2 regions of the Streptomyces sp. NPDC037126 genome follow, and region 1 is predicted to be linked to the other one. Evidence: predicted binding sites of a transcription regulator. Region 1 holds the regulator's gene; the other holds the start of a gene.
What was found. The regulator HrcA, encoded in region 1, represses chaperone genes, less so after heat shock. The targets are predictions, from matches to a motif close to TTNGCACTCNGNNNNNCNGAGTGCNAA.

Region 1 (3,192 bases):
GGGCTTCCCCTGGCATAAGCCAGGGGCAGCCTCACCGATCGGCACTCTTCTCAGCGCCCGTTGAACGCGTCCTTCAGCCGGGAGAACAGGCCCTGCCGACCCGGCTGGCTGTGCCTTCCCGGGGGCGACCCCCGGACCCCCGGCCGCAGCACCGCCGGGCGTCAGCGCCCGTTGAACGCGTCCTTCAACCGGGAGAACAGGCCCTGCTGACCCGGCTGGAACTGGCCCTGGGGGCGTTCCTCGCCGCGGAGCTTGGACAGTTCGCGCAGCAGGCGCTCCTGCTCGGGGTCGAGCTTGGTCGGGGTCGTGACCTCGACGTGGACGATCAGGTCGCCCCGGCCGCCGCCGCGCAGATGCGTGACGCCCCGGCTGTGCAGCGGGATCGACTGGCCGGACTGGGTGCCCGGGCGGATGTCGACCTCCTCCAGACCGTCCAGGGTCTCCAGCGGCACCTTGGTGCCGAGCGCCGCCGCGGTCATCGGGATGGTGACCGTGCAGTGCAGGTCGTCGCCGCGCCGCTGGAAGGTGGAGTGCGGCAGCTCGTGGATCTCGACGTACAGGTCGCCGGCCGGACCGCCGCCGGGGCCGACCTCGCCCTCGCCCGCGAGCTGGATCCGGGTGCCGTTGTCGACACCGGCCGGGATCTTCACCGTCAGGGTGCGGCGCGAGCGGACCCGGCCGTCGCCGGCGCACTCCGGGCAGGGGGTCGGCACGACCGTGCCGAAGCCCTGGCACTGGGGACAGGGCCGGGAGGTCATGACCTGGCCCAGGAAGGACCGGGTCACCTGCGAGACCTCGCCGCGGCCGCGGCACATGTCACACGTCTGTGCGGTGGTGCCCGGGGCCGCGCCCTCGCCGTTGCAGGTGTTGCAGACGACCGCGGTGTCGACCTGGATGTCCTTGGTCGTCCCGAAGGCCGCCTCGTCCAGCTCGACCTCGATCCGGATCATCGCGTCCTGGCCACGCCGGGTGCGCGAGCGCGGCCCGCGCTGCGACGCCGTGCCGAAGAACGCGTCCATGATGTCGGAGAAGTTGCCGAAGCCACCGGCCCCGAAGCCGCCCGCGCCCGCGCCGCCCGACTGGGAGAGCGGGTCGCCGCCGAGGTCGTAGACCTGCTTCTTCTGCGGGTCCGACAGCACCTCGTAAGCGGCGTTGATCTCCTTGAACCGCTCCTGGGTCTTCGGATCCGGGTTGACGTCCGGGTGCAGCTCGCGGGCGAGCCGACGGAAGGCCTTCTTGATCTCTTCCTGCGACGCGTCGCGGCGCACGCCGAGAACGGCGTAGTAGTCCGTGGCCACTTACGACTCCGCCAGGATCTGTCCGACGTACCGTGCCACTGCGCGTACCGCTCCCATCGTTCCCGGATAGTCCATGCGGGTCGGTCCGACCACGCCGAGCTTGGCAACCGCCTCGCCGCCCGAACCGTAGCCCACCGACACCACGGAGGTGGAGTTGAGTCCTTCGTGGGCGATCTCGTGCCCGATGCGCACGGTCATGCCCGGATCCTTCGCCTCGCCGAGGAGCTTGAGGAGCACGACCTGCTCCTCCAGTGCCTCCAGGACGGGCCGGATCGTCAGGGGGAAATCATGTCCGAAGCGGGTGAGATTGGCGGTGCCGCCGATCATCAGCCGCTCCTCGTTCTCCTCGACGAGTGTCTCCAGAAGGGTGGAGAGCACCATGGAGACCGTACCCCGGTCCTCGGCCTCGAAGGCGTCGGGCAGGTCCTCGACCAGCTTCGGCACGTCCGCGAAGCGGCGGCCCGCGACCCGGCTGTTCAGCCGCGCGCGCAGGTCCGCCAGGGACGCCTCGCCGAACGGCGCCGGGCAGTCGACCATCCGCTGCTCGACCCGGCCGGTGTCCGTGATCAGCACGAGCATCACCCGCGCGGGCGCGAGCGAGAGCAGCTCCACGTGCCGCACGGTGGACCGGGTCAGGGACGGGTACTGCACGACGGCGACCTGCCGGGTCAGCTGCGCGAGCAGCCGCACCGTGCGGGCCACGACGTCGTCGAGGTCGACGGCGCCCTCGAGGAAGTTCTGGATCGCCCTGCGCTCGGGCGCCGTCATCGGCTTGACGCCCGCGAGCTTGTCCACGAAGAGCCGGTAGCCCTTGTCGGTGGGGATGCGCCCCGCACTGGTGTGCGGCTGGGCGATGTACCCCTCGTCCTCCAGGGCCGCCATGTCGTTGCGGACGGTCGCCGGGGAGACCCCCAGGTTGTGCCGCTCGGTGAGCGCCTTGGAGCCCACCGGCTCCTCGGTGCCGACGTAGTCCTGGACGATCGCGCGCAGCACCTGAAGCCTGCGTTCACTCAGCATCCGCGCGCACCTCCAGCACGTCGTCCCCTCAGTCCGGCGATTTGTCCCACCTGGCACTCTTCGCATGTGAGTGCCAGTCTTCCCCGGCCAGTGTACGGCCGGGGGGTGCACCCCGGGCAAGGTCGGCCCCGTCCCGGCCGTCCGTACGGCTAGCGTCGCGGTATGACGGTGACTTGGGAAGAGCTCGGGTGGGAGCGGCTGACGGACGGGGTCGGACGGTGCCGGCTGCCCGGCTGGGACTGCACGGTGGGGCTGGTCCTCGGCGAGGGTACGGCACTGATGGTGGACGCCGGGTCGAGTCTGGCCGAGGGCGCCCGGCTGCGGGCCCGGGCCGAGGAGCTGACCGGCGGCCGTGTGACCCATCTCGCGCTGACCCACGCCCATTTCGACCATGTCTTCGGCGCCGCCGCGTTCGCCGGGGCGCGGGTGTACGCGGCCGTCGGCGTCGACGCGGTCTTCGCCCAGGAGCGGGAGGAGCTGCGCCGGGACGCGGTCGGCAACGGCCTCGCGGCGGCGGACGCGGACGAGGCGGTGGACGCCCTGGCCCCGCCCCGGCACCTGGTCTCCGGCGAGTGGACCCTCGACCTCGGCGCGGGCCGGCAGGTGCTGCTGGCCAACGTCGGCCCGGGCCACACCGCCCACGACCTCGCCGTGTGCGTGCCGGGTCCCCGGGAGGTGGTCTTCTGCGGCGACCTGGTGGAGGAGTCCGGCGAGCCCCAGGCGGGCCCGGACGCGGTGCCGTCCCGCTGGCCGGACGCCCTCGACCGGCTGCTGGCGCTCGGCGGCGAGGACGCGCTGTACGTGCCCGGTCACGGCGCGGTGGTGGGCGCGGACTTCGTACGACGTCAACGGGACGCGCTGGCGGCGCGCTTCGGCG
Region 2 (3,192 bases), on a different contig from region 1:
GCACGACGTGGTCCGCCCGCAGAAGCCGAACACCATCGCCAAGTCGCTGGCCATCGGCAACCCGGCCGACGGCCCCTACGTCCTGGACATCGCCCGCCGCACCGGCGGCGCCGTGGAGGACGTGACGGACGCGGAGGTCGTCGACGCCATCAAGCTGCTGGCCCGCACCGAGGGCATCTTCGCGGAGACGGCGGGCGGTGTGACCGTCGGCGTCACCCGCAAGCTGATCGAGGCCGGCGTGCTGGACCCGGCGAAGACCACGGTCGTGCTGAACACCGGCGACGGCCTGAAGACCCTCGACGCGGTGGCCGGCACCGGCCTCAGCGCCACCATCCGCCCGACCCTGGACTCCTTCCGAGAGGCTGGCCTCGCATGAGCGTGACCGTTCGCATCCCCACCATCCTGCGCACCTACACCGGCGGCAAGGCCGAGGTCTTGGCCGAGGGGGCGACCCTCTCCGAGGTCATCGAGGACCTGGAGAAGAACCACACCGGCATCGCCGCCCGGGTGCTGGACGACCAGGGCAAGCTGCGCCGGTTCGTCAACGTCTACGTCAACGACGACGACGTGCGCTTCGAGCAGGGCCTGGGGACCGCGACCCCGGACGGCGCCGGCGTCTCCATCATCCCGGCCGTCGCCGGCGGCTGACCGAATGACTGAACATTACCCTCGGTAACAGTGATTACCGAATGTTCATCCGATTGCCCCCTCCGTGAGAGAAGCGGAGGGGGCAATTCTGCGTGATTGAGCGCGGTACAGTTGGGGAACGCGCTCCCGGAGTGCCAACCGGAAGCCCTTGATTCATGCCGCACACCCGATAAGAAGTAGCCAAAGTGCACGGGTCTTATGCGGCTTTTGTGGCTTTTATGGGGCCCGACTTGCCCTGAATTCGGGTGAATTCTCGCCACATTCCGGGCCCGGCTCGTCCAGAATTCTCGTCCGATTGACCTGTTGCAGACGGCAGTTGGACAGATACATTCAGCCGCGGTCGACGCGTTCCGGCGCACGCCCCCGTCCCATGGGGGGTGAGGTCTGACCCGGGTCCGCGAAGTGCGGATCTGTGCAAGGGCCAGTAATAGGGGAGTTAGGCATGGCTCAGGGCACCGTCAAGTGGTTCAACGCGGAGAAGGGGTACGGCTTCATCGCGGTCGACGGTGGTGCGGACGTATTCGTCCACTACAGCGCCATTCAGATGGACGGCTACCGCACCCTGGAAGAGGGCCAGCGGGTGGAGTTCGAGATCTCGCAGGGCCAGAAAGGCCCGCAGGCCGACATGGTTCGCCTCAGCGCCTGAACGTTTCTTGTACGAAGGGCCCGCACCTCGCACAGGGTGCGGGCCCTTCGCCGTGCCCGTGGGCGCCGTGTTCGCGGGCGGCTGACGGGGGCGGCCGTACCCCCGAGGCGCTTGCACTCGACCATGCCGAGTGCTAATCATTGGCGTTAGCACTCTGAAGGTGAGAGTGACAAAGAAGGACCGGGTCGGTGAGGTCCGCAGGCCATGTGGGGCAAGGAACCACAGGCCGGCGAACCGTCCGTCGCGGGCGCGGGCGCGGTCCGAAGGAATCACCCCCAGTCCTGGAGGGACCACTTCACATGGCCAAGATCATCGCGTTCGACGAGGAGGCGCGGCGCGGCCTCGAGCGCGGCATGAACCAGCTCGCGGACGCCGTCAAGGTGACGCTCGGCCCCAAGGGCCGCAACGTCGTCCTCGAGAAGAAGTGGGGCGCCCCCACGATCACCAACGATGGTGTCTCCATCGCCAAGGAGATCGAGCTCGAGGACCCGTACGAGAAGATCGGCGCCGAGCTGGTCAAGGAAGTCGCCAAGAAGACGGACGACGTCGCCGGTGACGGTACGACCACCGCGACCGTTCTCGCCCAGGCCCTGGTCAAGGAAGGCCTGCGCAACGTCGCCGCCGGTGCCAACCCGATGGCCCTGAAGCGCGGTATCGAGAAGGCCGTCGAGGCCGTCTCCGCCGCCCTGCTGGAGCAGGCGAAGGACGTCGAGACCAAGGAGCAGATCGCCTCCACCGCGTCCATCTCCGCCGCCGACACCCAGATCGGCGAGCTCATCGCCGAGGCGATGGACAAGGTCGGCAAGGAAGGCGTCATCACCGTCGAGGAGAGCAACACCTTCGGCCTGGAGCTCGAGCTCACCGAGGGCATGCGCTTCGACAAGGGCTACATCTCCGCCTACTTCGCGACCGACATGGAGCGCATGGAGGCGTCGCTCGAGGACCCGTACATCCTCATCGCGAACTCCAAGATCGGCTCCGTCAAGGACCTGCTCCCGCTCCTGGAGAAGGTCATGCAGTCGGGCAAGCCGCTGCTGATCATCGCCGAGGACGTCGAGGGCGAGGCCCTGTCGACGCTGGTCGTCAACAAGATCCGCGGCACCTTCAAGTCCGTCGCCGTCAAGGCCCCGGGCTTCGGTGACCGCCGCAAGGCCATGCTCGGCGACATCGCCATCCTCACGGGCGGCGAGGTCATCTCCGAGGAGGTCGGCCTCAAGCTGGAGAACGCGACCCTGGACCTCCTGGGCCGCGCCCGCAAGGTCGTCATCACCAAGGACGAGACCACCATCGTCGACGGTGCCGGCTCCTCGGACCAGGTCAACGGCCGGGTCAACCAGATCCGCGCCGAGATCGAGAACAGCGACTCGGACTACGACCGCGAGAAGCTGCAGGAGCGCCTGGCGAAGCTCGCCGGCGGTGTCGCGGTCATCAAGGCCGGTGCCGCCACCGAGGTGGAGCTCAAGGAGCGCAAGCACCGCATCGAGGACGCCGTCCGCAACGCGAAGGCCGCCGTCGAGGAGGGCATCGTCGCCGGTGGTGGCGTGGCCCTGCTGCAGGCCTCCTCGGTCTTCGAGAAGCTGGACCTCGACGGTGACGAGGCGACCGGCGCCAACGCCGTGAAGCTCGCGCTGGAGGCCCCGCTGAAGCAGATCGCCGTCAACGGTGGTCTCGAGGGTGGCGTCGTCGTGGAGAAGGTGCGCAACCTGGCCGTCGGCCACGGTCTGAACGCCGCCACGGGCGAGTACGTCGACATGATCGCCGAGGGCATCATCGACCCGGCGAAGGTGACCCGTTCCGCTCTGCAGAACGCCGCCTCCATCGCCGCGCTGTTCCTCACCACCGAGGCCGTCATCGCCGACAAGCCGGAGAAGGCCGCCGCGCCGGCCGGCGGCGGCATG

Region 2: the regulator HrcA is predicted to act here: its motif matches at 1,405-1,431, upstream of groL (chaperonin GroEL).

Annotation. Positions count from the first base shown of each region.
Region 1 is NZ_JBVJTD010000001.1:221,132-224,323, reverse strand. Features, by position in the region: gene dnaJ (molecular chaperone DnaJ) at 162-1,298, opposite strand; gene hrcA (heat-inducible transcriptional repressor HrcA) at 1,299-2,315, opposite strand; gene ACZ7FF_RS00955 (MBL fold metallo-hydrolase) at 2,478-3,192, shown strand, end outside.
Region 2 is NZ_JBVJTD010000014.1:139,288-142,479, reverse strand. Features, by position in the region: gene thrC (threonine synthase) at 1-376, shown strand, start outside; gene ACZ7FF_RS27900 (MoaD/ThiS family protein) at 373-648, shown strand; gene ACZ7FF_RS27895 (cold-shock protein) at 1,091-1,294, shown strand; gene groL (chaperonin GroEL) at 1,594-3,192, shown strand, end outside.